Regions from separate parts of the Rhizobium sp. ZW T2_16 genome, predicted to be linked through region 1. Evidence: predicted binding sites of a transcription regulator. Region 1 holds the regulator's gene; each other region holds the start of a gene.
The links. Region 1 encodes LexA, which represses DNA repair genes until DNA is damaged. Its sites were predicted from a motif close to TGTTCNNNNTGTGTTCNG; they were not measured.

Region 1 (7,652 bases):
GGAAATCGCTGCCAGTCTTCCGGTTGCCGTGGAGGTGGTTTCGGGTGCCGAGGCGAAGTGGGGTGCCTTCATCGAGGCCGATACTGCGATGGCAGCCTCCGGTACGGTCATCCTTGAACTTGGTCTTGCGACCGTTCCGGTCGTTTCCGCTTACAAGACGGATTGGCTGATCAAGCTGCTCGCGGGTCGGATCAAGATCTGGACAGGAGCCTTGCCCAACCTCATCGCCGATTATCCCGTCGTGCCAGAGTATATCAACGAGGTGGTTCGACCCGGCAGCCTGTGCCGTTGGTCGGAGCGGCTGTCGAACGATACCGTACAGCGCCGGGCAATGCTGGAAGGATTTGATCTCGCATGGCAGCGGCTGCAGGTGCCGGTTCCTCCGGGCGAGGCGGCCGCGACAGCTGTCCTGGATCTATTGAACCGCAGCTAGCTTCACCGGCTGTTCGTGTGGAGCTGCCGATGAAGGTCTCTTCGTCCAATAAAAAACCCGGTCATACGACCGGGTTTTTTGTTTTTATCCAGATGGCGCTTAGCGCTTCGAAATCGGCAGGTAGTCACGCTTGGCTTCGCCCGTGTAGAGCTGGCGCGGGCGGCCGATACGCTGCTGCGGATCTTCGATCATCTCGGCCCATTGGGCGATCCAGCCGACGGTGCGGGCGAGTGCGAAGAGCACGGTGAACATGGTGGTGGGGAAGCCCATCGCCTTCAGCGTGATACCCGAATAGAAGTCGATGTTCGGATAGAGCTTCTTCTCGATGAAGTATTCGTCCGTGAGCGCGATCTTTTCGAGTTCCATGGCAACCTGCAGGAGCGGGTCGTCCTTGTGACCGAGTTCGGCCAGAACCTCATGCGTGGTCTTCTGCATGATCTTGGCGCGCGGGTCGTAGTTCTTGTAGACGCGGTGACCGAAGCCCATCAGGCGGAACGGATCGTTCTTATCCTTGGCGCGTGCGATGTATTCCGGGATCTTGTCGACCGAACCGATTTCCTGAAGCATGTTGAGCGCTGCTTCGTTGGCACCACCGTGCGCTGGACCCCACAGGCAGGCAATGCCGGCGGCGATACAGGCAAACGGATTTGCACCGGAAGAACCGGCAAGGCGAACCGTCGATGTGGAAGCGTTCTGCTCATGGTCGGCATGCAGAATGAAGATGCGGTCCATGGCACGGGCCAGAACCGGATTCACCTTGTACTCTTCGCAAGGAACGGCAAAGCACATGCGCAGGAAGTTCGACGAATAGTCGAGGTGGTTCTGCGGATATACGAACGGCTGGCCGATATGGTACTTGTAGGCCATGGCCGCTATCGTCGGCATCTTGGCGATCATGCGCAGCGAAGCGACCATGCGCTGGTGCGGATCGGTGATATCGGTCGAGTCATGATAGAAGGCCGACAGAGCGCCGACGCAGCCACACATGACGGCCATCGGATGCGCATCGCGGCGGAAACCGGTGAAGAAGCGGCTCATCTGCTCGTGCACCATGGTGTGGTGCGTCACGCGATGATCGAAGTCCTTCTTCTGAGCTGCGGTCGGCAGTTCCCCGTAAAGAAGCAAATAGCAGGTTTCGAGGAAGTCACCCTGTTCGGCAAGCTGCTCGATCGGATAGCCGCGATGAAGAAGCACGCCTTCGTCGCCGTCGATATAGGTGATTTTCGATTCACACGAAGCGGTCGAGGTAAACCCGGGGTCGTAGGTGAAGGCCCCGGTATGTTTATAGAGCGCGCCGATATCGATAACGTCAGGACCGATCGTACCGGACTTGACCGACAGGTCGACCTTCTTGTCACCGAGAGCGAGAGTTGCGCTTGTTTCCGTCATTCTGATCCTCCAACCGGTTGGCGGCATGACGCCTCAAAAGCGCCATAAGCATTAAGCGTTCCACGTTTAGCTATATGATCCTTTAGCAGATGCCAAGCTGTTCTGACGGCAAATTGTGCAGCGCGATACGATATTGGGCATCGACATTTGACCCTGTGGCCAACCCCTTGTTGCAATCAGAAAATCGGTTCTGGTGGCAAGCCCATATGCGTCAGGTTGACGCACTCAAAAAGAACGCTCAGGTTGTATTTTATGATCGGGGCAGGCTGGTTCAATGCGGGCTGAAGGTTTCGAGAAGATAGATACCAAAACGTTGAGCCGGCGCTCTAATGCTGCTGCCGAGCCGATATCGCATTTTCAACCGGCGCCTGATGATTTGGCCATCAGAACTGCAGCCCATCGATATACTGCAGCGATAGCGCCGGTTTCTTACGGAAGGCGAATTGGTGCGCCATTCGCGGAGGCGCGAGCATTTCTTTCAATTTCGCTCCGCGAGGAGCGCCTCCATGGTCACGGCTTTCTGTTCATGCCTGTTGCAATTGGCATCGGTTCGGCAGTGTGGTTCCTCAGCCCGGTGGAGCCGTTGGCATGGGTGCCGTTCCTTGCTCTTGCCGTGCTGGCGGCTCTGGCGTTGATAACAAGAGATGGTTGCGCGCGTGTCTTTTTCACATTTGCGTGTCTGGGCTTTTGTGGCATGGCGCTGGCCGAGATCGAAGCGTGGCGGCAATCGACGGTCATTCTCGATTCACCGGTAACAACGGATGTCATGGGCGTTGTCGAGCGTAGTGAGGCTGCCGGTCCCGGGCGACTGCGTTATATCGTGGCTGTGCGACAGACAGCAAACCCCATTCTTCGGCGCCCGCCTGTCCGGGTTTCGCTGCTGGCAAGGGCGCAGCATCAGCCGTTTGACAACGGGGCAGCTATTTCCGGACGCGCAAGGCTGTCACCGCCTTCCGGGCCGGCCTTGCCCGGTCTGCACGACTTTGCCTTCTCGGCATATTTCGATGGCATTGGTGCGGTGGGGTATTTCTATAGCGCTCCGCAGCAGGCTGGAGGGTCGGATGTGGCGACCGGCTGGCCACAGCTCGCCTTACGCTGGCTCTTCGATCTGCGCAGGCAGATCGGCAATCGTATTCGCGAGATTGCGCCGGGTGATGCCGGTGCCTTCGCCGCCGCCATTGTCACCGATGAGAGACGGGCAATTTCCGAAGATACAGTCGAGGCGCTACGGGTCTCCGGCCTCGCTCACATCGTTGCCATTTCCGGATTGAATATGGCGCTTGCCGCCGGGATTTTCTTCGTGGGATTGCGTAGCGTCTTTGCTCTTTTCCCTGGCCTCGCACAGGCCCTGCCAATCAAGAAGATTGCCGCCGGCGGGGCGCTTGCAATGGTTACGGCCTATTATCTGGTATCGGGCTTCGGTGTATCCGCCCAGCGCGCCTATATCATGATGGCGGTGATACTTGTTGCCGTGCTTTTGGACCGGCCCTCGATAAGTTTGCGAAATGTAGCCTTGTCTGCGCTGATCATCCTCATCTGGACGCCTTCGGAAATTCTGGGGCCAAGTTTCCAGATGTCGTTTGCTGCCACGGTTGCGCTCGTGGCCGGTTATGCGGCCTGGTCGCGACGCCCTGAAACGGAAGAGCGGGAGCGATTTCCCATCCGTCATCCTCTGGTGACATTGGCTGCCGTTGGCTGGCGCTTTATCGCCGGCATTATCGCGACATCGCTGATTGGTAGTCTTGCGACGACGATGTTTTCCGTCGAGCATTTCCATCGCGTCGCCACCTATGGGCTTGCCGCGAACCTGGCTGCCATGCCGATCATCAGCTTCCTGGTGATGCCGGCCGGGCTTGCTGCGATGTTGTTGATGCCCTTCGGCCTCGATGCTCCCTTCATCGGGATCATGGCCTGGAGCCTCGAATGGGTCATCTTGATCGCGAAGCATGTAGCGGGATGGGGCGGGGACATTGTCGTCGGAGAACAGCACCCCTGGTTTTTGCCGCTTGGGGTCTGCGGTTTTCTGCTACTGACGCTCCTCAGGACACGGCTTCGCTATTCGGGCTTACCTTTCCTGTTTACCGCTGCGGCCCTGTTCTGGGTGGGGGTGCAACACGCCCAATCAAGTCTTCTCATCGCTGAAGATGGGAACCTCGTTGCTTATCGAGATGCAGAACGTGCTGCCGCCAACAGGAAACGTCCCTCCGAGTTCGTCTATGGGCAGTGGATGTATGCGCGACAGCTTCCAGTGCTGGCTATGCCGGAGATGTTGGAAAGTGAAATTCTAAAAAATATGCCGGGTTCTTCCAGTGAAAGACTTCCGGAACACGTTCTGATCGAAGCGCAGCGACTGATGAAGGAGGCAGGGAGTGTCAGATTCTCATGTCAGCTCAAGGCCTGGTGCGCATTCATGTCACCGGAAGGTGTTTTGGTCGTTGTTGTTGATGATGGCCGTTATGCCGGAGCGGCTTGCGACGTTGCCGGCCTTGTTATCGCGCCGCGTGCGCGTTTCCATTCCTGTCGGTCTGGTACCCCGATGCTGAGCGGCGCCAGCCTGCGCAAGACAGGGTCAATTGAAATCGATCTTTCCGGGGCGGCGGCAGCCGGAAAATGGAGTGTCACGACAGCAATGGCTGGCACGGTTCGCCCATGGACCATTCATCGCCAATACGACTGGCGACGCAATCTCTATGACCCGTATCTGCCGGAATGGATTTCCAAACCAAAATCGAGTGGCCGTCTTGAGGCGCAGTTTGCTGTCTCAGATCAAGCAGGAACGGATTATCGATCAGAAGCGCCAACTGATGTTGGCAACAATTCCGGTGTCAGTGATAACGGCGAATGAGGCCGACGAGCCTGCCCTGGACCTTGACCCGATCCGGTGGAAAAATTCGTGTCTCGTAAGCCGGGTTTGCCGCTTCCAGCGCAATCGAGCCACCCTTGCGGCGGAAGCGCTTGAGTGTGGCCTCTTCATCATCCACGAGTGCAACGACGATATCGCCCGGATTGGCGGTGTTGCCGTTGCGAATGATGACGGTGTCGCCATCCAGAATTCCGGCCTCGATCATCGAGTCGCCCTTGACTTCAAGCGCATAATGCTCGCCGGATCCCAACATCTCTACGGGGACGGAAATGTCGTGGGTATTATTCTGAATTGCCGAGATCGGTACGCCGGCGGCGATGCGGCCCATGACCGGCACGCTTGCAGACGCGCTGTCATTGGCGGAGACAGGCGGGGCAGCAGGCGTCGCCGGCTTCTTGCCAAGGCTTCCCTCGATCACGCTCGGTGAAAAACCGCGTTTCGGCTGCAGCGTGGGAACATAGGCTTCGGGAAGCTTGATGACCTCGAGTGCGCGCGCTCTGTTGGGGAGACGGCGAATGAAACCGCGCTCTTCAAGTGCCGTGATGAGCCGATGGATGCCCGACTTCGACGCAAGGTCGAGAGCGTCCTTCATTTCATCGAAAGACGGAGGTACGCCCGACTCCTTCATCCGTTCGTGAATGAACAAAAGCAGTTCCTGTTGCTTGCGAGTCAGCATGTGAGGCGCACCTTCAGATTTGAAACAAATGCAGAACGAACACTATATGTTCCATATGTGTTCCGCAAGTCCTTAAATTTTCGTGACAATATAATCAGTTTCTTGGATGCCGAATGACGTTCTCAGTCGGAATCTACTTGCGCTCCCCGGCGGTCTGCCCAATCTACGCCTAGCGGATCAGAAGTCTGGGGGACATGTGTGACTGCTAGGAATATCGATCATCTCGTTTTGCCTGTTGGAAATCTCGGCAAGGCACGCGAGCGGCTGTCGTCTTTGGGTTTCACTGTCGCGCCTGACGGCGTGCATCCCTTCGGTACGGCCAATGCCTGTGTTTTTTTTGAAGACGGTACCTATCTGGAGCCACTGGCTGTTGCGGACAGGCGCAAGGCGGGGGCTCATGCCAAGAAAGGCAATGTCTTTGTCGAGCGCGATCTGGCTTATCGCGGTCGCCGCGGACGTGAAGGCTTGTCGGCCATCGTGGTCTCCAGTGAAGACGCGTCGAACGATCATCGGCATTATGTCGCGGCCGGAATTTCCGGCGGTGAGCCCCTCGAATTCGGCAGAGCTGTAAAGTCTCCGGACGGTGACGAGGTCGAAGCTCGTTTCCAGCTTGCTTTTGCCGCGATGGATGGTGCGGCTGATTTCTTTACTTTCTCCTGCCAGCGGCTGGTATCTTTCCCTCAGGATATGGCTGAATTGCGTATCCATGCCAATTCGGTTGCCGGTTTGAAGGAAGTCATTTTGGCAAGTGATGATCCGCATGCTTCGGTTGCCTTTTTTGACAATGTGCTGCGAGCGCCGGGTATCGAAGTTGAAGGTGGACTGGTGTTCCAGGCTGAAACGGGAGCCGTGCGCGTTCTCAGGCGCGAGCAAATTGCGCATGACTTCGGTCTTCCTATCGAAGGGGTGGCAGCCGGGTTGGTAGGGGAGGCCGTGATCTTTCGCAGTCTTGATCTGGCCGTGACAGAGATCATCCTTGCTGCTAATGACGTCGCATTCATTCGCCGGGATGGTCGCGTTCTCGTGTCGCCGTCGCCCGGCCAAGGCGTTTTGTTCGGCTTCGAGGAATAGTAGAATGGCAGTCTCCCCCAATTCAGAAGTTTCGGTCGGCGAAGGCGACAAAAAGGTCGTATTCTCCAATGCAGGCCGGCTTTCGCTGATCGCGGGGCCTTGCCAGATGGAAAGCCGTGATCATGCCTTCATGATCGCCGGCACGATGAGCGAGCTCTGCGGCAAGCTCGGCATCGGGCTGGTCTACAAGTCCTCCTTTGACAAGGCCAACCGTACGTCGATCTCCGGCAAGCGCGGCATCGGACTTGAAAATGCGATGGAGATTTTTGCCGACCTGAAGAAGGAATTCGGCTTCCCGGTCCTGAGCGACATCCATACGGAAGAGCAGTGCGGGCTTGTTGCGCCAACCGTCGACATCCTGCAGATCCCGGCCTTTCTGTCGCGTCAGACCGATCTTCTGGTCGCAGCCGCCAAGACCGGCCGGGCGATCAACGTCAAGAAAGGCCAGTTCCTGGCCCCCTGGGACATGAAGAACGTCCAGGCGAAATTTACCGAGAGCGGTAATCCTAACGTGATGCTGTGCGAACGCGGCGCCTCCTTCGGTTACAACACGCTCGTCTCCGACATGCGTTCGTTGCCGATCATGGCTTCGCTCGGATCGCCGGTGATCTTTGACGCCACGCACTCGGTGCAGCAGCCGGGCGGGCAGGGTGGCTCCAGCGGTGGCCAGCGCGAATTCGTTGAAACGCTGGCGCGTGCGGCCGTCGCAGTGGGTATTGCCGGTGTATTCATCGAAACCCATGAAGATCCGGACAACGCCCCGTCGGATGGTCCGAACATGGTGCATCTGAAAGACATGCCTCGGCTTCTGGAAAAGCTGATGGCTTTCGATGCGGTGGCCAAGGCTGCCTGAACTTCAAAAAAGCGCTTGAGCGTTGTCAAAGCGCAGAAAGCGCCAACACTGTAATTGGCGTGTCATTGAACGTGATACATTTTCAATGACTGCATGGACTTAACTCTGAGGAGAGACCCTTGACTGCTATTACCGATATTATCGCTCGCGAGATCCTCGATAGCCGTGGCAACCCGACCGTCGAAGTTGACGTCTATCTGGAAGACGGCTCGATGGGCCGCGCCGCTGTTCCGTCGGGCGCATCGACGGGTGCCCACGAAGCTGTCGAATTGCGCGATGGCGGCAAGCGCTTTGGCGGCAAGGGTGTCGAGAAGGCCGTTGAAGCGGTCAATACGGAAATCTTCGATGCCATCGGCGGTTTCGATGC
Region 2 (7,652 bases), on a different contig from region 1:
TCCGTATTCACCTTGTCCTCGATGTTGATGACCACCAGCGGCCGTATGGCATAGGTCGCAGGCAGCTCATCGATCGCCGCATATTCTGGTGCCCAATGCGCCGGAGGATCGAGTTGAGTGCCGAGCTGGTCGGTCGTCAGATTGTAGGTGGAAGCGGCAAAGCCGTGTTTTTCGAAGGTAAAGGTTTCGCCCTTCTTGGCATAACCCTCAAGATCGGTGCCGGCGGCGGCTTGGCCGAAGCTCGGTTTGCCGAAACCGGCCCAGACCGGAATGTTCGGCGTGATCGTATGGGTCAGATCGACGTATTTGGCGCCTTTCAGGCTGTCATTATAAACTTTCCACAAGCCTTGTTCCTCCGCCAGGGCGGGTGAAAAGGACAGGGCGGCAAGCAATATCGGGAGGATCGTCTTATGCGGAAAAATCTGCATGCTGTATTCCTTCGTGAAAGAGATCAGCCAGCTTTTGGCGGGTCGCAGAAAGCACCCGCCGGGATTTCATCGCAAAGAATGTGAGCCGGCAACAGATGTTATGCCGAAGGGACGACAGAAGCCGAAAAAATCCTGCCCAACATGATGCCGGCGCCGCACAGATGTGCTGCGCCGCTGTTTTGACTGGCAAGGGGCCGATTAGGCCCATTCACCCTTGCGCATAACCGGAACCTTGGAGCCGTCCGGCCGGATGCCGTCGATATCGACCTTGTCGGAACCGATCATCCAGTCGATATGGATGAGCGAGGAATTGCCGCCCTGCGCGTTGATCTCATCAGGCGTCAACGAAGCGCCGTTGAGGAAACATTTCGAGTAGCACTGGCCGAGCGCGATGTGGCACGAGGCATTTTCGTCGAACAGCGTGTTGTAGAAAAGGATGCCGCTTGCCGAGATCGGCGACGAATGCGGCACCAGTGCCACTTCGCCGAGCCGGCGTGCACCTTTATCCGTATCCAGCACCTTGTTCAACACTTCCTCGCCCTTCGAAGCTTTCGCCTCGACAATGCGGCCGCCTTCGAACCGCACCCGGATATTGTCGATCAGCGTACCTTGATGCGAGAGCGGCTTGGTGCTCGATACATGGCCCTCAACCTTAAGCGCATGCGGCGTGGTGAAGACTTCTTCGGTCGGGATATTCGGGTTGCAGGTAATCCCGTTCTTCGCCGTGGACGCGCCGCCATGCCATTCATGGCCATCTGCCAGGCCAACGGTCAGGTCGGTGCCGGGACCGGTGAAATGCAGCGCCGCAAAACGCTCACCATTCAGCCAGGTCGAACGCTTCCTAAGGTTTGCATTATGCTCCGCCCAGGCTGCTACCGGATCTGCGACGTTGACGCGCGAGGCGGCGAAGATCGCTTCAGCCAGCTTGGCAACGGCAGCATCTTCCGGCAGATCCGGAAAAACCTGACGTGCCCAAGAGGGATTGGGATAGGAAACGATGTTCCAGTTGATGTCGAAATTGGCGATCTTTTCGAGTGCCGGCTTGTAGGCGATGGAATTGGCCTTGTTGGCGCGGGCAACTTTGGCCGGATCTTGCCCGGAAAGCAGCATCGGATTGTCGCCGGCGATTGCAAGCCGCGCGGCACCGTTCTCATAAGCCTTGGCCATGCCCTCGTAGAGCCAGCCGGAGGCCTTGTCGAAGCTGGCATCAGGTGCATGCTGATAACGAGCCAGCGTCGTTTCCTCGTCGGAATAGAAGGCCGAAACGATGCCCGCACCTGCCATATAGGCGTGTTTGGTGATGAACCGAACTAGCGGCAGCGCGGCGATCGGCGCGGTGATGACGAGGTCCTGCCCCTTTTCCAACCCAAGCCCCACCTTCACTGCGACTTCGCCAAGCTTCTCAAGCTTGATCGGATCGATGGATGTCTGGATGTTCGGGACGATGGTCATGGCTCAGCCTCTCGATTATTCGTGTGAGGCTAGACTTAGAGAGCTTTGGGGCAAAATTGAAGTCTTGGACATGCGGTCGTCAGGCAATCAGCGGAGCGGCGATCGCCTTCAACGCCTCTTTCGCATCGGCGGGCACTAGGCGTATCTGCAGCCCGCGCTGCCCACCGTTGATGAAGATGTAGGGCTCGTCCAGTGCGGTGATTTCGATCGCCGTCGGTACGAGCTTCTTCTGGCCAAGCGGGCTGATGCCGCCGACATGGTAACCCGTCAAGCGTTCCGCATCGGCCGGCTTCATCATATGGGCGGATTTTCCGCCAAAGGCCGAGGCGAGCTTTTTCATCGACACTTCATGATCGGACGGCACCACGACACAGATAGGCTTGCCATCAAGTTCGGCCATCAGTGTCTTCAACACGCGTTTCGGCTCTTCCCCGATCGCCTCCGCCGCCTGCAATCCGATCCGGTCGGCATTGGGATCATAGTCGTAGGAAACGATCGTATAGGCGATTTTCAGCTTGTCGAGGGTTTGGGTTGCGCGTGTGGTCTTCGACATTCTCAGGCGCCCGGAAAAGCGTTTTCGTAAATCTCGGGCTTGAAGCCGATCAGCAGCTTTCCATCCGCTTCCAGCACCGGCCGCTTGATCATCGACGGCTGCGCCAGCATCAACTCGATCGCCTTTGCCTGATCGATATTCTGGCGATCGGCCTCACCGAGTTTCTTGAAGGTCGTGCCGGCGCGGTTCAGCACCGTTTCCCATCCGGCTTTATCGACCCATGCTTGCAAATGGTCGCGATCGATACCCGAGGCCTTGTAGTCGTGGAATGCATAGCTCACACCCTTCTGGTCCAGCCATGTCCGCGCCTTCTTCATCGTGTCGCAGTTCTTGATGCCGTAGATGGTGATCGCCATTTCGCCGTCCTTTTGTCCCCTTTGCCCGCATCACGCGATGCCGGACTGGTCAGCGAAGCGATAACAACACCACATCGCAGAATGCAAGCCAATGAGGCAGATCAAATAGTGGCATGCCAAGTTCGCATGGCTGATCTGTGCGCGTATGCGTTGTGAAGATGAAGTCTTGGGCGCATATATTAGCCGACAGAAAAGGAGTTGATGTCATGTACGCCCAGAACAAAAACCGTGGTAGCCGTATCAGCCGCGCCTTCGCAATTTTCGGCGCTGCAGTTTCTGCTTCGGCTGCCGTTGAAAACCATCGTCGTCCGAAGAATAGCGATCTGACCATTCTCGGTATCGATCCCAAGGCTTTCGACCGCATCGGCTAATTGCCTAATATCACCTCGTTTCTCGCGGGCCGTCATTTCGCATGGCGGCCTTTGTTGTGAGAGCGGGGTTTCGGTCGCCGCCGGTGATTGGTTCATCCAAAAGCGATAATTGGCTTGCCGGCCTGGCATATGGTGGAGCGTCGGCGTTAAAACGCCAGCATCCAAATGGCTCATGGCGTGTTTCGCCCTTGTGGCTGTAGACAAGCGCAAATTCGCGCGCCTGCCATGTAAATGATTTCCCAATATTCAGAACCTCCTTGCGCCCGTAGCCATAGATGATGGTAACGTGAGGTGAAGGTGTGCGAAATGCCTGGCGTGGCAGGTTATGCCGGCTGAGCGCGCCATGAAGCATCCGCACGAATGCCTGAATATCGGTATTCCTCGCCGCACTTGTCAGCGCCAGATGCCGTCCGCCTCCGTAGATAGCACATGCGTCCAAAGTCACTGTAAGCGGGCATGCCCTGATCGATCCGATTGCAGTTTCGATCCGGGGAATGAGATCGTAGGGCGGCTTGTCAAATTCGTCCATCAACAGCAGGCTCACATGCAGCAAATGCGCCGGGTGACGTTGGCGGTTGGTGCGACCATGCGCATGCTCGCAAGCCGCCTTGTATATCTCCTCGGCCAAGGAGGGCGGCGGTTTCAGTACGAAAAAGAGTTCACTTCTCCACCGAGGCGCGAAGTGCGGTTGTCCGGATCGGTTTTTCCCAGGAACATTGCCTGTCAGCGGCAGGCATGGCTGGTGGTATGGCAACTCTGCACCTCCCATTATTCATCAACGCGGGATCATGCGGATGACGCAGTATAAGAGAATTCAATTGACAATAAAGAACAAAAAGAGAACGTAGGCAAGCGATCTAGGCGATCACAAATCTTCTGGTGCAAGAAACGGGTTGATTGCCTGTTCATGACATAGGATTCTGACAGGGGAAATCACACGAACGGAGTGAGCTCATGTCCGGACATCGATATGCGATCTTCGAAACCGCTGGCGGCTTCTGCGGCATTGCGTGGAATGTTGCCGGTATCACCCGTTTTCAGCTACCGACAAGCAGCGAGTTGTCGACCGAGAACCTTCTCCTGCGCCGGATCGGTGACGGTCAAAAATCGCCACCGCCCGTGGAGATTGGAGAGACGATCGCGCTGGTGAAACGGTATTTCGCTGGCGAGCGGATTGATTTCTCCGAGATCCGCCTCGATCTTGAAGGCCAGGATGAGGTCTTCAGGAATATCTATGCCGCAGCCCGCCGCATCGGCTGGGGTCATACGAGCACCTATGGCACGATCGCCAAGGAACTCGGCCTTGGGCCGGAGGCTGCGCGTGATGTTGGCCAGGCCATGGCGAAAAATCCGGTGGCGCTGATCATACCTTGCCACCGGGTACTGGCCGCCGGCGGCAAGCTCGGCGGTTTTTCAGCCCCTGGTGGATCGACCTCGAAACAGCGTATGCTCGAGCTTGAGGGTGTGCGTTTCACGCCGCCGGAGCCGGCACAGCAATCCCTCTTTTGAACTTTTGCCGACGCTCAGTGCGCCAGAAGAAGCTTGTACCCCGTGAAGGCGACGATCAGCACAGAAGCACCGATCATCGCAATCTTGCCAAGACGCTTCTCGATGAAGTGGCGAATGCCCTCGCCGTAGCGGCGCAACAGCCAAGCCAGGAGGAAGAAGCGTGCTCCGCGCGTGACGAGCGCCGACATGATGAATAGCCAGATGTTTACATGCACCGCACCGGAAAGGATCGTCACCACCTTGATAGGCGGCAGATGCGCAAAACCGGAGGTCACCAGCATCAGCAGGATCGTCTCGAAAGTGATGCCGGCCCTCAGCTCGTTGAAAGTATCGAGCTTGCCCCAGAATTCGAGGATCGGCATGGCAATGGCATCGAAGGCAAATGAACCGATCCACCAGCCCGCAATACCGCCGAGAACCGAGAAGACCGTCGCGATCAGCGCATAACGCCATGCACGCTCCGGCCGGGCCAGCGCCATGGGCAGGAAAAGCACGTCCGCCGGCACGAGAAAGATCGAGCTTTCGACAAAGGCGATGACCGCAAGCCAGACTTCCGCGGATTTGCGCGCACTGAGCGCCATCGTCCAGTCATAGAGGCGTTTGAGCATTGTGAAATCCAGAGCTTGGGGGGAAATCCGAAGGTGATGAAAGATACCGTGGGAGAGCTCGGTTGTTTGTCTGCCCTATCGATCCACAGATGCGGCTGAAGCGCAACCCTACACCGTGAAGCTGATCGTTACCTGAACGGTCTTTCTTTTGGGAATTTGGCGACAAGCCAAGCTCGTCTCGGCATCCAACTGCCTGAAATTATCGCCTTCATTCGGAAACCGCGAGGCAAGATAGATGATCGGCACGCCATGTCTTCATAGCGCGCCGACAATATTTCAATCTCTTATTCCCACTCGATCGTGCCGGGCGGCTTGCTCGTCACGTCGTAGACGACGCGGTTGATGCCGCGGACCTCGTTGATGATGCGGGTTGCCGCGCGGCCGAGGAAGTTCATGTCGTAGGGATAGAAATCCGCCGTCATGCCGTCGACCGAGGTGACGGCGCGCAGTGCGCAGACGAAATCATAGGTGCGATAGTCGCCCATGACACCGACGGTCTGCACCGGCAGCAGTACGGCAAAAGCCTGCCAGATCGTGTCGTAGAGACCGGCCTTGCGGATTTCGTCGAGATAGATCGCATCTGCCTTGCGCAGGATGTCGAGCTTCTCCTTGGTCACGCCGCCCGGGCAGCGGATGGCGAGGCCCGGACCCGGGAAGGGGTGGCGACCGATGAAGCTCTCCGGCAGGCCGAGTTCGCGGCCAAGGGCGCGGACTTCGTCCTTGAACAGTTCGCGCAGCGGTTCGACGAGCTGCATGTTCATGCGCTCGGGCAGGCCGCCGACATTGTGGTGGCTCTTGATCGTCACCGAAGGGCCGCCCGAGAAGGAAACGCTTTCGATGACGTCCGGGTAGAGCGTGCCCTGCGCGAGGAAGCGCGGTTCGCCCTTGCCATCGGCTGCGATCTTGGCTGCTTCCGCTTCGAACACTTCGATGAACAGGCGGCCGATCGTCTTGCGCTTCACTTCCGGGTCGTTTTCGCCGGCAAGCTGGGTCAGGAACATGTCGGATGCATCAACAGCCACGAGCGGGATGTTGTAATGGTCGCGGAACATGCCGACGACCTGTTCGGTCTCGCCCTGACGCATTAGGCCGTGATCGACATAGATGCAGGTCAGCTGGTCGCCGATCGCCTCATGGATGAGGATCGCCGCGACCGACGAGTCCACGCCGCCGGACAGGCCGCAGATGACGCGCTCATTGCCAACCTGATCCTTGATCTTGCGGATCATTTCGGCGCGGTAGGCAGCCATGGTCCAGTCGGACTTCAGGCCGACGATCTTGTGCACGAAGTTGGAAAGCAGCTTGGCGCCATCCGGTGTATGTACCACTTCTGGGTGGAACATGGTCGTATAATAGTGGCGGCTCTCGTCGGCAGCGATGGCGAACGGAGCGTTCTCGGAGGTCGCGATGACCTCGAAACCTTCCGGCAGTTTCGTCACGCGGTCGCCGTGGCTCATCCAGACCGGGTAACGACCGCCCTGTTCCCAGAAACCGTCGAACAGCGGGCTGGCCTTTTTCACTTCCACATCGGCGCGGCCGAATTCGGCGGCATGGCCACCTTCAACGACACCGCCGAGCTGGGTGCAGAGCGTCTGCTGGCCGTAGCAGATGCCGAGGATCGGCACGCCGCTGTCAAATACCGCCTGCGGTGCACGCGGGCTGCCTTCGGTGGTAACCGAAGCCGGGCCGCCGGAGAAGATCACGCCCTTGGGGGAGAGCCTGTCGAAAGCTTCGGCGGCGTTCTGGAAGGGATGGATTTCGCAATAGACACCCGCTTCGCGGATGCGGCGCGCAATCAGCTGCGTCACCTGGCTGCCGAAATCGATGATGAGGATGCTGTCGGGATGAGCTATCTGGGTCATGGCGAGCCTTTAATGAAGAACCCCGATTTTTGCAACTGCTCAGAAAGCCAAATTGCCGCTTTCTAGGGCGTTTCCTAGTCTGTCGATGACGCCAGCCAGCTTCTCGTCGATGACATGCAGATATTCAGTCCAGTTATCGACATGCTTCAGCTCCGCCTTCCCGTCGGAAATCCCGCGCAAACCGATCAGCGGAATACCGAACAACTGGCAGCAGCGCATGATGGCGAAGGTTTCCATGTCCACCATGTCTGCAGCGATCAGATCGTAGGCAGCGCCAGAGACGATATTGCCGCCGGTGGAAAGCGCAGCCTCGGGCACGCCTGGAATGCGAAGTGGCAGCGGCATGATCGCCGGATGGTCGAGAAAGGGTGTGCAACCTTTCTCGAAACCGAGCGGCGAGGCGTCCATGTCGCGATAGGCAACGGAGGAGGCCTGATAGACTTCCGTTTGTTCCAGCGTCCGGGAGCCGGCCGAACCGAGCGACACGATCAGATCCGGCATTTCGTTTTTCGC
Region 3 (7,652 bases), on a different contig from region 1:
GAAGGGAACGAGTGTGGCCGAGCCGCCGGCGGCCTTGATCACGTCATCCAGTTCTTCCAGCCCGCCGACCGTGCGAGCGCAGGCAATCACATGCGCGCCGGCTTTTGCCAGTTCAATCGCCGTGAAATAGCCGATGCCGCGCGATGCGCCGGTGACAAGCGCAATCCTGCCTTTGAGATCGATGGTCATGTTTCCCGCCCCGCTTAGACAATCTGATTTTGAGGCCAAAAAAGAAGGCCGCGTTTCCGCAGCCTTCTAGAATGTTTATCGGTTGTTGGAAACCGGTCTTCGCGTCCGGCTCAACCGTTGCTGGCGAGTAGCGAGACCTTGCGACCGACCGCTTCGCCGTCCTTGTCGAGAAGGCGGGTCGGATAATCGCCGGTGAAATAGTGGTCGGTGAACTGCGGACGTGCGTCGTTGCGGTCCTCGCCGCCGACGGCCTGGTAGAGACCGTTGATCGACAGGAATTCGAGGCTGTCACAGCCGATATATTTGCACATCGCTTCCAGGCTTTCATACTGGTTGGCGAGCAGCTTTTCCCGGTCCGGCGTGTCGATGCCGTAGAAGTCGGGATAATAGATCATCGGGCTGGCAACACGCAGATGCACTTCCTTTGCGCCGGCATCGCGGATCATCTGCACGATCTTGAGAGACGTGGTGCCGCGAACGACCGAATCGTCGACCAGTACGACGCGCTTGCCTTCGATCATCGCCCGGTTGGCGGAATGCTTCAGCTTCACGCCGAAGGCGCGGATCTGCTGCGTCGGCTCGATGAAGGTACGACCGACATAGTGGTTGCGGATGATGCCGTATTCGAACGGAATGCCGCTCTGTTGAGCATAACCGAGCGCTGCCGGTGTGCCGCCATCGGGAACCGGCACGACGACATCGGCATCGACCGGAGCTTCCTTAGCGAGGTTGATGCCCATGTTCTTGCGGGCAACATAGACCGAGCGGCCGCCGACGACCGAATCCGGACGGGCGAAATAAACATATTCGAACAGGCACAGGCGTTCCGGCTGACCGTTGCCGGCCTTGCGGGCGTCGATGCTGATCGAACCGTCCGGCTGCGTTTCGCAGATGATGACTTCTCCGTTTTCGACGTCACGGACGAACTTGGCGCCGATAATGTCGAGGGCGCAGCTTTCCGAGGCGAAGACCGGCTTGCCGTCGAGTTCGCCCATGACCAGCGGACGAATGCCCGTGGGATCGCGCGCTGCAATCAGCTTGGTGCGGGTCATCGCCAGCATCGAATAACCGCCCTCCATCTGGCGGACCGCATCGATGAAGCGGTCGGCAGTGGAGGAATAACGGGAGCGGGCGATGAGGTGCAGGACGACTTCGGTATCGGAAGTAGACTGACAGATGGCGCCACCGGCGATCAGCTGACGGCGAAGCGTCAGGCCGTTGGTGAAATTGCCGTTATGGGCGATCGCGATACCGCCGACTTCCAGTTCGGCAAACAGCGGCTGCACGTTGCGGAGCGCCACTTCGCCGGTCGTCGAATAACGGACGTGGCCGATGGAGATGTTGCCGGGCAGCTTGGCGAGCGTTGCCGGGTCCGTATAATGGTCGCCGACGAGGCCCATGCGGCGTTCCGAATGGAAGCGCAGGCCGTCGAAGGAAACGATACCGGCAGCTTCCTGGCCACGATGCTGAAGGGCATGCAGACCAAGCGCCGTCAGCGTTGCCGCATCCGGGTGCCCGAGGATGCCGAACACGCCGCATTCTTCATGCAGCGTATCGTCTTCCCACTCATTGGAGTGGTTGATGTCGAAGGATTGTGAAGCCGACTGGTCCATCGTGAGCCTGTGCCCTTGATCTTAAAATGGAAAGGCCGGCCGGGGAGTTTTCGTCCCCGGTGCCAGCCCGCTCTCTACCTGAATTCAAGTCATACCACAAATGGTGACGAATTGCGCTGCATCAAGCGCAACACAGCGTCAATTATTTGTAGCAGGTGCGTCGCCTACCGGCGGCAGTTCCTGGCCGGGCTGAACATCGGCCGGCGCTTCTTCCTTGCCGGTGATGCGCGCGCGGATCTGCGGCTCGATATCCTCGGGCAATACGGCTTCAAGACGGCCGACAAGCGTATCGAGGAAAGGCTTCGACTTGGCGTCCACCACCCAGGTCGGCTGCGCCTTGACTGGCACCAGCCAGTTCCAGAAGGCCGTTGCGATGACGAGTAGCAGGATGCCGCGGGCAGCCCCGAAGAGGAAGCCGAGCGTACGGTCCAGCGCGCCGATGCGGCTGTCGATGATGAAATCAGCAATCCGCGAGGTGATGAAGGAGATCACGATCAGCGCGATCAGAAAGATCACGCCTGCAGAGGCGGCAATCGCGATACGGTGATCGGACGTGTATTTTTCCGCATAAGGCACAGCCAGCGGATAAAGATAATAGGCGGCGGCAACCGAGCCGGCCCAGCTGGCGATCGACAGCACTTCGCGGGAAAAGCCGCGGACCATGGCAAGCACCGCAGAAAACAGGGTGACGCCGATGACAATACCGTCGAAGATCGTAATGGGCATGTAAACTCTACTCCAGAACCTGCCGTTCCACACCTGCCGGAGGAACCGGCATTTTCGCCCGGCATTCCAGCATTGGGCGCAGTGTCTTACATCAGCCAACTCATTAACGGAAGATCAATCATCTTCTCCGGCATTTTCATGGCCTTTCCCCAGTTTCTTGGCGGATCCGGCAATGCGGGCGACAAGATCGGGAAGGTCCTCGATCATCGTCCAGCGGGCGCTGCCGTTCTTCGGCAGTTCCGCCGAGGTGGCAGGCAGCATGGCGCCGGCAAAGCCGAGTTTTTCCGCTTCCTTCAGGCGCTGGGATGTCTGCGACACCGGGCGTACGGCGCCTGAAAGGCTGATTTCGCCGAAGAAAACACAATCGGCAGGCAAAGCCGCGCCGGCAAGCGAGGAGACGAGCGCCGATGCGATCGCCATGTCGGCTGCCGGTTCCGAAATGCGGTAGCCGCCTGCGACATTGAGATAGACATCGTGCTGGCCGAGCCTGACCCCGCAATGGGCTTCGAGCACGGCAAGGATCATTGCCAGACGCGAACTGTCCCAGCCGACCACGGCGCGGCGCGGCGTGCCGAGCGAAGTGGCTGCTACAAGCGCCTGTACCTCGACCAGAACCGGCCGTGTGCCTTCCATGCCGGCAAAGACGGCGGCACCCGGAGATTTGGCATTGCGCTCGCCGAGAAACAGTTCGGACGGGTTGGAAACATCGCGCAAGCCGTTATCGGACATTTCGAACACGCCGATTTCGTCGGTCGGCCCGAAACGGTTCTTGACCGTTCTGAGGATGCGATAGTGATGGCCGCGATCGCCCTCGAAATAAAGCACGGCATCGACCATGTGCTCGACGACGCGCGGACCGGCGATCTGGCCTTCCTTCGTCACATGCCCGACGAGAACCATGGCGGCACCCGTCTGCTTGGCAAAGCGGATCATTGCCTGCACGCCGGTGCGCACCTGGGTGACGGTGCCAGGGGCCGAATCTGCCGTATCGCTCCAGAGCGTCTGGATGGAATCGATGATCACCAAATCGGGGCGTTTGCCTTCGGAAATTGTGGCAAGGATGTCTTCCACATTGGTTTCCGCAGCAAGCAGCACGTCCGAATCCGCTGCACCGAGGCGCTGGGCGCGCAGGCGCACCTGGGCCACCGCCTCTTCGCCCGAGACATAGATGATCCGGTGGCCGCGGCGTGAAAGTGCTGCTGCCGCCTGCATCAGCAGCGTCGACTTGCCGATGCCGGGGTCGCCCCCAATCAGCACGGCGGAGCCGCGCACGAAACCGCCACCGGTGGCGCGGTCGAGTTCGGAGATGCCGGTGAAAATACGCGGTGCCTGTTCGGTTTCGCCCGACAGCGTGGTCAACGCAACGGCACGGCCCTTCTTCGGGGCCTTGCCGGGACCGCCGCCGATGCCGCCCATCGGGTCTTCCTCGACGATCGTGTTCCACTCGCCGCAGCCGTCGCACTTGCCGGCCCAGCGGCTATGCACCGTGCCGCAGTTCTGGCACACGAATTGGGTTTTGGTTTTTGCCATAGATTTGATCGCCGCCTTGAATATCTCGGATACCCGCAAGAACAAAAGCGGAACCAATGGCCTTTTAAGCGAAACTGGCGGGTGATGACAAGACGGCGGTGATATCAATCGTCCGGATAAATGTAGCGCCGTTCATAACGCAGCCCGAGCGCGGTCAGAAGTTCGTAACCGATCGTGCCGCCGGCGCGTGCGGTGTCGTCGAGTGCGATGTTCGGGCCGAACAGTTCGATATAGTCACCGGTGCGGATTTCGTTTTCGGGTACGTCGGTCACGTCGAAGATCGTCAGATCCATCGTGACCCGGCCGATCACGGGCACGCGCCTGTTGGCGATGAAGCCAAAAGCGCCGGGTGCGCCTCCAGCCCGAAGCGGTACGCCGGAACCTGACAGCGAACGCAGGTAGCCGTCGGCATAACCGGCCGACACAACGGCAAGCCTGCTGTTGCGCGACAGCTGATGGGTGGCGCCGTAGCTGACGGTCGAACCGGACGGCGCATCACGGATCTGGATGATGCGTGCCTCCGCCTTGGCCACGGGTTTAAGCGCCTTCATGCCGTTGACCGCCTCGCCGCCATAGGCGGCAATGCCGGGACGGGTGAGGTCGAAGTGATATTCCGGGCCGAGAAAGATGCCTGCGGAAGCAGACAGACTTGTCGGAACGCCTTCGAAAGCCGCAGCAACCCGTTGGAAAGACTCAAGCTGTGATCGGTTGAGCGGAGAGGCCGGCGAATCGCCGCTGTGAAGATGCGACATGACGAGAACGGGTGAGAAACTTGCCGGCCGCGAGACATCCTCGGCAAAGGCGATCGCTTCTTCCGCGGGAAGGCCGAGCCGGTTGAAGCCGGTATCGATATGTAGCGCACAAGGATGGTCGCCATGTTCGGCGGTGACCGACATCCAGAAGGCCAGCTGTTCCTCGGAGATGATCACCGGGACCAGATCGTTTTCGTAAAACATCCGTTCCTGGCCCGGCCATATGCCGGAAAGCACGTAGATGCGGGCATCCGGCGCGTAGGTGCGCAAGGTTACGCCTTCCTGCACCGCGGCAACGAAGAAATCCCGTGCGCCGGCTTCATAGAGCGCGGTACCGCAATCCTCAAGCCCGAGACCATAGGCATCCGCCTTGACGACTGCGGCGGTTGAAGCCTTTCCACAGCGGCGCGCCATTTCCTTCCAGTTGTCGACAAGTGCGCCGAGATCGACCGTCAATCTCACGGGCGCGATATCGAAATCATCCGGATAGGTTTCGTCGCTGTCAAAATCGGTCTGTTCTGTCATGGCGGTCTCAATTGAATATGCTTTTGAAAGGCGGAGTGGCCGATCCTAACCTTTTTGCCGGCTGGAAAAAGGCCGCGGGTGAAGAATAAGGTTCTCCGTACAGGCTTTTGACACCACAATAATAGTGCAGCAATCCTAGGGTCGGTGTCCGGCTGCGACAGCCGGACGGCTTCATATCCTGTGGACAGAAGCGTAGCTTAGATGCTGTATTCGAACAGCATCTGAAGGCGCTCCATGGCTGTACCCGGTTCCAGGCAGGAACTTCTTGCGGCGATCTCCACGACCTTCAACAGGCTTTGGGACGATCTTGCCAGCGTTCCGAAGGTCCGGGCGAGAGAGGCATCCATGCAGGGCCACATGGCAGGCTCGATGATGAGCCCGGCGGATCTCGTCGCATACCTCATCGGCTGGAACGAACTGGTGCTGAAATGGCTCGATCGGGATGACCGGGGTGAAGCGGTCGATTTTCCGGAGATGGGGTTCAAGTGGAACGAACTGGGGCCGCTTGCCCAAAAATTCTATGCAGACCATGACGCACTGGACTGGCCCGAGCGGTTGGAACGACTGAGGACGGTGAAAGAGCAACTGGTCTCGACAATCAGCAACCGGTCAGATGACGAGCTTTACGGCAAAGGCTGGTACGGCAAGTGGACCAAGGGGCGCATGATCCAGTTCAACACCGCGTCGCCCTATGCCAATGCAAGAGCGCGCATTCGCAAATGGCTGAAGGCCCAGGAGTGCGCGTAGCAACGCCGATGACCCATTCTTGCTGCATGCGACCCTATGACAGCGGTAGATTGGTGCGATTTCGGCTGCGGTTGTTTGCTGCCTCTGCGGGAAATTGCTACCCCATTCCCGCACATGGTGCGGCCGACATCCGTTGACCGCATGGGAACAAGGGCAGCATCTGTTGAACCCGACCGCCCCCGCGACTGTGAGCGGCGAGCTTTGCGAAACACCACTGTGGCCTCGCGCCATGGGAAGGTTCGACAAGGCATCGACCCGCGAGTCAGGAGACCGACCGTGTGTATCTTATCAATCAACGACCGTCGGGTGTGACGGACAGGAGCACATATGCATATCGAACCGGGCCTCGTAGACGGGGCCAAAATCATTCTGAGCTACGCCACTGCAGCAGGGGCGGGACTTTTCACGTTGAAGTTGGCGCGAGACACGATCCGGCAACAGGGTCTCGCATCATTGGCCGCGCGTACGGCCATCACCGCTGTAGCAGTCTTTTCCTTCTTCGAACTTCTGCCGCATTATGCGGTCGGCGTGTCCGAGGTGCATTTCATTCTCGGATCGACATTGTTCCTGCTGTTCGGCGCAGCACCGGCGGCAATCGGGCTGGCGCTTGGTCTGGCGATACAGGGACTGTTCTTTGCGCCGGCCGACCTGCCGCAGTTTGGAATGAACGTCACGACGCTGCTGGTGCCGTTGTTTGCGGTGAAAGCGCTGGCGGATCGTATCATTTCGCCAGGCACGGCCTATGTCGATCTCACCTATAGGCAGGCGCTCCAGCTATCGACCGCCTATCAGGCCGGTGTCGTCGCCTGGGTGGCTTTCTGGGCCTTTTATGGTGCCGGTTTCGCAAGCGAAAATCTTGTGGCGATCGGCACGTTCGGTATTGCCTATATGTCGATCGTGCTGATCGAGCCGCTGGCGGACCTGGCCGTACTTGCCATCGCCAAGACCCTGAATGCTCTGAACGGTTCAGGCTTCGTTACGCGACGGCTTTACAACGCGGCCTGAGTTAGCCCGCGACTCTCAGCCTCGCCGGTGTACTGCCGGCGAGGCTGTTCGATCACGGTTCTTCGTATTGCGTGAAGCTCGGCTCGGCGAGGTCCGCAAAGCGCGTGAATTCGGACTGGAAGGCGAGCTTGACCGTGCCAGTCGGTCCGTGACGCTGCTTGGCGATGATGACGTCGGCCGTACCCTTGACGCGCTCCATATGTGCTTCCCATTCCGGGTATTTCGGATCGGCCAAGTCGCGGGGCTCCATGTTCTTTACATAATATTCCTCACGGAACACGAAGAGCACGACGTCGGCATCCTGCTCGATCGAGCCTGATTCGCGAAGGTCGGAAAGCTGCGGGCGTTTGTCTTCACGGCTTTCGACACCGCGCGATAGCTGTGACAGCGCGATGATCGGCACGTTGAGTTCCTTGCCGAGCGCCTTCAGACCCGTGGTGATCTGGGTGATTTCCTGCACGCGGTTTTCACCCGACTTGCCCGAACCGGTCATCAGCTGGATATAGTCGACCACCAGGCAATCGAGGCCGCGCTGGCGCTTCAGGCGGCGGGCGCGCGCCGATAG
Region 4 (7,652 bases), on a different contig from region 1:
ATTCGCACCTTCACGACACCTTGCGACGTGATGCGCCGAACCATGTCGCAGCAGGCCTTCCGCTATACGCAGGTGAGCGCACCTGCCGGTTCGCCGGCCCAGCTCATCATCAACGGCGGTACCCCGATCGTCTTCGCGGATGCTCCGGCTTTCAGTGCAGCGCTCGGTCCTGCCATGGTGGCGGCCGGCTATCCGGCAGCCAATGACCCGGCAAAGGTCAAGGTCGACGGGTTCTTCGCTGCGCTTGCCAACGGTCAGTCGCTGAAAATCATCGCAATCCTGACGGTCATGGTCATCTACGTGACCATCGTCTACGGCCCGATCGCTGCTGCACTTGTCGAGTTCTTCCCGACCCGCATCCGCTATACGGCGATGTCGCTGCCTTACCACATTGGTAACGGCTGGTTCGGTGGCCTGCTGCCGGCCACCTCCTTTGCGATCGTCGCCTCTACCGGCGATATCTTCGCAGGTCTTTGGTATCCGGTTATCTTCGCGCTCTTGACGGTCGTTATCGGCGTCCTGTTCGTCCGCGAGAAACGGGACGTCGATCTCGCGAATTGAGGCCACCAGACAGAAAAAAGGCCCGGCACGATGTGCCGGGCCCTTTCCAGTTGTATTTCGCCCGTTCAGGCAGAAAGAGCCTGGAATTCCTTGAGAATGGCATCGCCCATCTCGGTCGTGCCGACCTGGCGGCAACCTTCCCCCATGATGTCTCCGGTGCGGATGCCCTTGTCGAGAACCGTGGCGATCGCCTTTTCGAGATGATCGGCTTCCGCAATCATGTTGAACGAATAACGCAGGCACATGGCGAAGGAGGCGATCATCGCGATCGGGTTCGCAATTCCCTTTCCGGCGATGTCCGGTGCCGAACCGTGCACGGGTTCATACATGGCCTTGCGCTGGCCGGTCTTGGCATCTGCTGCACCAAGCGAGGCGGAAGGCAGCATGCCGAGCGAACCGGTCAGCATGGCGGCCACATCCGACAGCATGTCGCCGAAGAGATTGTCGGTGACGATGACGTCAAACTGTTTTGGCGCGCGCACGAGCTGCATGCCGCCGGCATCGGCCAGCATATGCTCCAGCTTGACGTCCGAATAGGAGCGCTTGTGGGTTTCGGTCACGACCTGGTTCCACAGAACGCCGGACTTCATGACATTGCGCTTTTCCATCGAGCAAACGGTATTCTTGCGCGTGCGGGCAAGCTCGAAGGCAACACCGGCGATACGTTCGATCTCGTAAGTGTCGTAAATCTGGGTGTCGATACCGCGTTTCTGGCCGTTGCCGAGATCGATGATTTCTTTCGGCTCACCGAAATAAACGCCGCCGGTCAGCTCGCGAACGATGAGGATGTCGAGGCCTTCGACGAGTTCCGGTTTCAGCGACGAAGCGGAGGCCAGTGCCGGGTAGCAGATTGCCGGGCGCAAGTTGGCGAAAAGCTCCATATCCTTGCGCAGACGCAGGAGGCCGGCTTCGGGGCGAACCTCATAGGGAACCGTATCCCATTTCGGGCCGCCGACGGCACCGAACAGAACGGCATCCGCCGCCATTGCCTTGGCCATGTCCTCTTCGGAAATAGCAACACCGTGTGCATCATAGGCGCTACCGCCAACAAGGCCTTCGTCGAGCGAGAAATCGGCCTTCATTGCATCGTTCATGTAGGCGATGATCTTGCGCACTTCGCCCATGGCTTCAGGGCCGATACCGTCACCGGGAAGAAGGAAGAGGTTCTTTGCCATTCGTCTGCTGTCCTTGCAGGTTCTGCAGGCTCACAATCCCTCACGCAGCATTGCTGCGCCTGGAACCCCCCTTATCCGAGCCTGCCGCAGGACAAGGGGCCTTATCCATTAGAGCCAAGGACGATCGTTGCGGTTCTTCGTCTCGAAGCTCGCGATTGCAGCATCGCTTTTCAGCGTCGAGGCAATGTCATCCAGTCCTTCGAGAAGGATCTGGCGACGACCGGCGTCGATATCGAAATGAAGACGGCCACCATCCGGGCCGGTGATTTCCTGGGCTTCGAGATCGACCGTCAGGATGGCATTCGAGCCACGCTCTGCGTCATCCATCAGCTTTTCCAGATCTTCGGGGCTGACGACGATCGGCAGGATGCCGTTCTTGAAACAGTTATTATAGAAAATATCGGCGAAGCTGGTGGAAATCACGCAGCGGATGCCGAAATCCAGCAATGCCCAGGGAGCGTGTTCGCGGGACGAACCACAGCCGAAATTGTCGCCGGCAACGATGATTTTGGCATCGCGATAAGCCGGTTTATTCAATACGAAATCAGGGTTCTCGGAACCATCCTCGCGATAACGAGCCTCGGCGAACAGGCCCTTTCCAAGACCAGTGCGCTTGATCGTCTTTAGATAGTCCTTCGGAATGATCATGTCGGTGTCGACATTGACAACCGGAAGGGGGGCGGCAACGCCCGTCAGCTTTTCGAATTTTTCCATGATCGGCCTCCACGAAGACTTTATAGCGCTGCCATAAAGTATTTTCAGGAGAATTTGAAGTCCGATTCAGTACCAATCGGTACGCCGTTCGGCGGCGCCCCATGACCGGCTGATTTAAGGACTTACATGTCGATGATGGTACCGCGACCGTCGTTCCAGACGCGCATCTCACTCTGCCTGCTCTTGGCACGAACCGGCACAGGTTTCAGTTTGTTCGAGAGCATCTTTCCTATGGAAAGAATGGCAAGCGTTCCCATGAATGCAATCGTCAGCGATGCAGTCAAAAGAGCTGCTGCAGCGAGGAGGGCAATTGCCGTGACGATAACGAAAAAGGACCGAATGTTTTGCATGTCCAAACCTTTCTTCGTGTGAAAATGTGGGCCTTGTCATCCCGGCTTGCAAGAGGCTCATGCGGGTTTGATTGCCGGGATCGCAAAATATTGGCAAAAGAAGGCGATGGAGTTCTTGAAAAATCATATTGCGCCGGTTCGTCGTTCGCTTCTCAGCGTTCCTGCCGACAATAAGCGTGCCTTGGAAAAAGCGCCGGGCCTTGATTGCGATGGCGTGATCTACGACCTCGAAGATTCCGTTGCGCCCGAGAAAAAGGCGGAAGCACGCGACAATCTCGCGAATGCTTTCTCGCAACAATGCCAGTCGCAACAGGAACGGATCGTCCGCATCAATCCGCTCGAAAGCGGGTTCGGGGAGGATGATCTGAAACTGGTTGCGCAGATCCTGCCGGATGCGGTTGCTCTTCCCAAGGTCGAACATACCGACGAAATCGCTGCGGTGGGCGATATGCTTACCCGGTTTGCTCCGGCGAGATCGATCGCTTTGTGGGCGATGATCGAGACCCCGAAAGGTGTTCTGAATGCCGCGTCGATTGCGGTGGCCGAGAACGGCCCGAAATGTCTTGTGGTCGGCTCGAATGACCTGCGTAAGGAGACCGGGGTTCTGCCTCAGCCGGGGCGGGCTTATCTCGTGCCATGGCTGATGCAGATCGTGCTTGCCGGCCGTGCCTATGGCGTCGATGTGATCGACAGCGTGTTCAACGATTTCAGGGACGATGCCGGTTTTGCCACCGAATGTGCGCAGGGCAGGGCAATGGGCTTTTCAGGAAAAATGCTCATTCACCCGGCGCAGATCGACATTGCCAACCGGCATTTCGGGCCGGATCCGCAGGCCATCGCCCAAGCGGAGGCGATCGTTTCGGCTTTCGAAAGGCCGGAGGCGCAAGGCCTCAACGTTATCAACCTTGATGGAAAAATGATCGAGCGCCTTCACTTCGAGGAGGCTAAGACACTTCTGGCGCAGGCCGCCATGATTTTTGCAAGAAAGAAGTCCCAATGAAACTTTATCGACTGCTGACCGCTCCGGACGATGCCTCATTCTGCCACAAGGTAACGGCTGCCCTGAACAAGGGATGGGAACTTTACGGTTCGCCGACCTATGCCTTCAACGCTGCAACGGGGATCATGCAGTGCGGTCAGGCGGTGACGAAGACCGTAGAGGGCAAGGATTATCATCCGGATATAAAGCTCGGCGAACAATAGGATGCCGCGGGTCAGCGCTGGGTGGCATTCTCGGCGCTGGCCTCGATCCGCTCCATGTCTTCGTCGCTCAGACCGAAGTGGTGGCCGATTTCATGGATCAGCACATGGGTGATGATATCACCCAGGGTTTCCTCGTTTTCAGCCCAGTAGTCCAGGATCGGGCGGCGGTAGAGCCGGATCCGGTTTGGAAGCTCTCCCGTTTCCACGGTAAACCGTTCGGAAATTCCACGCCCTTCGAAAAGGCCAAGCAAATCGAACGGCGTTTCCAGCGCCATGTCCTCGAAAACGTCATCGTCCGGGAAATCTTCGATCTCAATGGTGAGATTGGTGGTGAGGGCCCTGAATTCTTCCGGAAGATGACCATAGGCATCGATCGCAAGCGACTCGAACGTGCTTATCGTTGGCGCATGGCGATCCTGCCAGTCGTCTGTTTGGTCAATGCGAGCCATTGGTTCTCCCTTTGTGAGAGACATATAAGGCCGATGATCCTTTTTTTCGAGATAAGAATCATCGCTATAGCAAATGAGGAAAAGATTCCTGTCCGGTGATGATTGACTCTCCTGCCGGGCTCTGGAATCTATAAGAACATAAAGTGAACATTTAAGATGGAGAGCTGACGCCATGGCCCATACAGCCGCGGCGCAGGAGAAGTTATTTGCCCTGCGCGAACAGATCGCCAGATTGGAAGGCAGAAGCCTGCCGGCAATGGCGGCGGCGAAGATGGAGAATTTTGCCGCCCAATCGAGTGTTGAAGAGCGATTGTTCTTCGGGATCCCGGTTCTCGATGATGCGCTGAGCGGCGGTCTGCCGCTCGATTGCATTACCGAAATCCGTTCCGGATCATTCTCCGATGCCGGCGCGGCAACCGGTTTTTCCCTTTCGCTTGTCGGGCTGATGAAGGCGCGCAAAGCCCCTACAGGTCCGATGTTATGGATTGCCGACGGGTTTACCGCTGGCGAAATGGGTATTCCTTATGCCAGAGGCATCAAGCAGTTCGGCATCGATTCCCGGACGATATTTCATGCATCGCCTCGCAGGCTGGAGGATGCCCTGTGGCTTGCGGAAGGCGCGCTTGAAAGCAAGGCGTTTATAGCGACGATCCTTGAAGTTCATGCAAATCCCAAATCCTTTGGCTTGGCTGAAAGCCGAAGGCTCAGTCTCCGGGCAAAGGCGGCAGGGCGGCCGCTTTTCCTGTTGCGGCATGCAGGGGGCGAGGAGGCCAGCAGTGCTTCCGTGCGTCTTCTTGTCGAGCCGGCTCCGGCTCTGGAGCGACCCCTCTCGGATGGCAGCATGCTTAGCGGCAGCATCGGGCATCCAGTTTTCAACATCACCCTGGAGAAGAGCCGAAATCCGGCCCCTCTCAGCTTTCGTCTGGAGTGGAACCTTCATGACCGCCAATTTCAACTCGCCCGAAATCCAGGCAAATCTTCTTTCCACAAGTGGCCAGCGCATTCTGGCGCTTCACTTTCGGTATCTGCCGACCGACAGGATCGCCAGAAAGCTCTGGGGGATGTCGTGGCGTTCGAAAGAGCGTCCTGACCATCCTCCGATCATCTGTGCCGGCAGGCGCGATAACGCATTGCGGCTGGTTGCAATCGATGAAGTGGCGCGGACACGCAGCCTGAAGCGAGGGCAGGGGCTTGCCGAAGCGCGGGCCATGTATCCAGACATCGATGTCTTCGACGAGGATGAAAGAGCCGATTTTGCCCTTCTGGAAGCGATTGCCGATTGGTGCGATCGTTACACACCGCTTGTTGCCCTGGACGGAAAGGACGGGCTCTTCCTCGATATTACCGGCTGCACCCATCTTTTCGGAGGAGAGGATGCGATCCTTCGAGATATTCTTGCCCGGCTTTTTCAGATGGGTTTCGACGTGCGTGAATCGATTTCGAGCACGCCGGGCCTGTCCAGCGCGATCAGCCGGTTTGGGCACGGCGGAGTGATCGCAAGGGAGGGTATGGCGTCCGCGCTGGGCGCCTTGCCCGTGCACGCGCTTCGTCTCGATGAAAAAACGGTTGCTTCACTTTTGAAGCTTGGTCTGAAACGCGTTGCAAATCTTATGTCCATGCCAAGGGCGCCGCTTGCCCGCCGGTTTGGTGCGCAGTTGCTGATGCGGCTCGATCAGGCACTTGGAACGAACGAGGAAGCTATATCGCCACGACGCCCGGTGGCGCCGCTTTCCGCCGAGCGCCGGTTGGGTGAGCCGATCCAGACGGAGGAGGATATTCTCGGGATGACAGCCGAGATTGCATCCTCTCTCAAATTGCGCCTGGAAAATCGCGGTGCCGGCGGCAAGGTGTTCGAACTTGTTCTCTTCCGCGTCGACGGGCGCGTGTTTCGGATTTCGGCAGGCGCTTCGCGCCCGTTGAGAGATCCGAAGCGGATTTCCGGCCTGTTTTCAGAGCGCCTCAATGCCATTCATGACGATCTGGATGCAGGTTTCGGCTTCGAACTGTTGCGCCTCAACGTGTTGCAACATGATGTTTTCGATGCGCTTCAAGCGGATTTTTCAGGAGAGGAGTGGCGGGAGACATCGCTTGCGGATTTCATCGACAGGGTTTCCGCCCGGTTCGGCGCAGGTTGTCTCCAAGTCTATCAGCATCAACAAAGCCACATTCCGGAACGTGCCGAAATCTTCCTTCCGGCGATTGCAGAACTGGAAAGGCAGCCTCAGTGCAGCGAAAACCTGCAATTCCTGCCGCGGGCCGATCGTCCCTTGCGGCTTTTGCGCAGTCCAGAGCCGGTCGAAGCTTTTGCCGCTCTTGTCCCGGATGGTCCGCCGCAGCAATTCCGCTGGCGGCATGTGATGCACATTGTCACCCGAGCCGAGGGGCCGGAGCGGATCTCACCGGAATGGTGGATCGACGACGAGAACGCAAAGGAGCGCGATTATTTTCGTCTCGAAAGCGAATTGGGACGGCTTTTCTGGGTTTTTCGGCTTGGTCGTTACGGGGATGATCCGCCTCCGACATGGCGTATCCATGGGGTCTTCGCATGATGGATGATGAACCCAGATTTTTCGAGATCGGCGCCAAGACGAATTTCTCCTTTCTTGAAGGGGCGGCGAGGCCTGAAGAGATGATCGTGTCCGCCAGCGTGCTTGGCCTTTCCGGATTGGGAATTGCCGATCGCAATTCCGTTGCCGGCGTGGTGCGAGCCTATAACCAGTTCAAGGAGCTGACCGCAGTTTTCGAGCGGCAGAAAGAAAAGGGCAGGGATGTTGCTGAGGACGAAGCCATCGAACCCTGCCGGTTTCAACCCGGCACCAGGCTAGGTTTTGCAGACGCTACGCCGGATATTCTTGCCTATCCGAAGAACCGGAAGGGCTGGGCCAATCTTTGCCGGCTCCTCAGTACCGGCAATCTGAGAGCGCAGAAGGGGGCCTGCATTCTGGAAGAATGGGATCTTCTGGAATGGTGTGACGAGATGATGCTGGCGGTCGTGCCGGATTTTTCCCGCGCCGAAGACAAGGTCTATCTGGCGGATCTCGATGAGCGGCTTGGTTCGTATCGGAAAAGATTCCGCAAGAATATCTACCTTGCTTTGTCGCCAACCTATGACGGGCGCGATCCCTTCGTTTTTGCTGCCTTTTCCCGGATCGCGCGGCAAAACCGCGTGCCGCTGATTGCGACAAACCTCCCGATCTTTA

Region 2: the regulator LexA is predicted to act here: its motif matches at 3,988-4,005, upstream of ACI3K0_RS11555 (2'-5' RNA ligase family protein).
Region 3: the regulator LexA is predicted to act here: its motif matches at 4,096-4,113, upstream of radA (DNA repair protein RadA).
Region 4: the regulator LexA is predicted to act here: its motif matches at 4,585-4,602, upstream of ACI3K0_RS19465 (ImuA family protein).

What each region holds. Positions count from the first base shown of each region.
Region 1 is NZ_JBJDRG010000001.1:238,392-246,043, reverse strand. Features, by position in the region: gene lpxB (lipid-A-disaccharide synthase) at 1-433, shown strand, start outside; gene gltA (citrate synthase) at 533-1,822, opposite strand; gene ACI3K0_RS01165 (ComEC/Rec2 family competence protein) at 2,097-4,667, shown strand; gene lexA (transcriptional repressor LexA) at 4,648-5,361, opposite strand; gene ACI3K0_RS01155 (VOC family protein) at 5,560-6,432, shown strand; gene kdsA (3-deoxy-8-phosphooctulonate synthase) at 6,437-7,285, shown strand; gene eno (phosphopyruvate hydratase) at 7,405-7,652, shown strand, end outside.
Region 2 is NZ_JBJDRG010000003.1:331,016-338,667, reverse strand. Features, by position in the region: gene ACI3K0_RS11580 (cyclase family protein) at 1-428, opposite strand, end outside; gene ACI3K0_RS11575 (aminopeptidase) at 627-1,880, opposite strand; gene ybaK (Cys-tRNA(Pro) deacylase) at 1,960-2,433, opposite strand; gene ACI3K0_RS11565 (ArsC family reductase) at 2,436-2,789, opposite strand; gene ACI3K0_RS11560 (hypothetical protein) at 2,996-3,160, shown strand; gene ACI3K0_RS11555 (2'-5' RNA ligase family protein) at 3,171-3,788, opposite strand; gene ACI3K0_RS11550 (methylated-DNA--[protein]-cysteine S-methyltransferase) at 4,115-4,669, shown strand; gene ACI3K0_RS11545 (YqaA family protein) at 4,684-5,277, opposite strand; gene guaA (glutamine-hydrolyzing GMP synthase) at 5,562-7,139, opposite strand; gene ACI3K0_RS11535 (5'-methylthioadenosine/S-adenosylhomocysteine nucleosidase) at 7,179-7,652, opposite strand, start outside.
Region 3 is NZ_JBJDRG010000002.1:608,079-615,730, forward strand. Features, by position in the region: gene ACI3K0_RS08560 (SDR family NAD(P)-dependent oxidoreductase) at 1-189, opposite strand, end outside; gene purF (amidophosphoribosyltransferase) at 300-1,802, opposite strand; gene ACI3K0_RS08570 (CvpA family protein) at 1,941-2,528, opposite strand; gene radA (DNA repair protein RadA) at 2,643-4,058, opposite strand; gene alr (alanine racemase) at 4,163-5,335, opposite strand; gene ACI3K0_RS08585 (ClbS/DfsB family four-helix bundle protein) at 5,570-6,082, shown strand; cobalamin riboswitch at 6,181-6,376, shown strand; gene ACI3K0_RS08590 (energy-coupling factor ABC transporter permease) at 6,410-7,087, shown strand; gene ACI3K0_RS08595 (replicative DNA helicase) at 7,140-7,652, opposite strand, start outside.
Region 4 is NZ_JBJDRG010000008.1:97,651-105,302, forward strand. Features, by position in the region: gene ACI3K0_RS19430 (MFS transporter) at 1-561, shown strand, start outside; gene leuB (3-isopropylmalate dehydrogenase) at 627-1,736, opposite strand; gene leuD (3-isopropylmalate dehydratase small subunit) at 1,845-2,450, opposite strand; gene ACI3K0_RS19445 (hypothetical protein) at 2,573-2,800, opposite strand; gene ACI3K0_RS19450 (HpcH/HpaI aldolase/citrate lyase family protein) at 2,907-3,800, shown strand; gene ACI3K0_RS19455 (DUF1737 domain-containing protein) at 3,797-4,003, shown strand; gene ACI3K0_RS19460 (metallopeptidase family protein) at 4,015-4,452, opposite strand; gene ACI3K0_RS19465 (ImuA family protein) at 4,625-5,542, shown strand; gene ACI3K0_RS19470 (Y-family DNA polymerase) at 5,514-7,001, shown strand; gene ACI3K0_RS19475 (error-prone DNA polymerase) at 7,001-7,652, shown strand, end outside.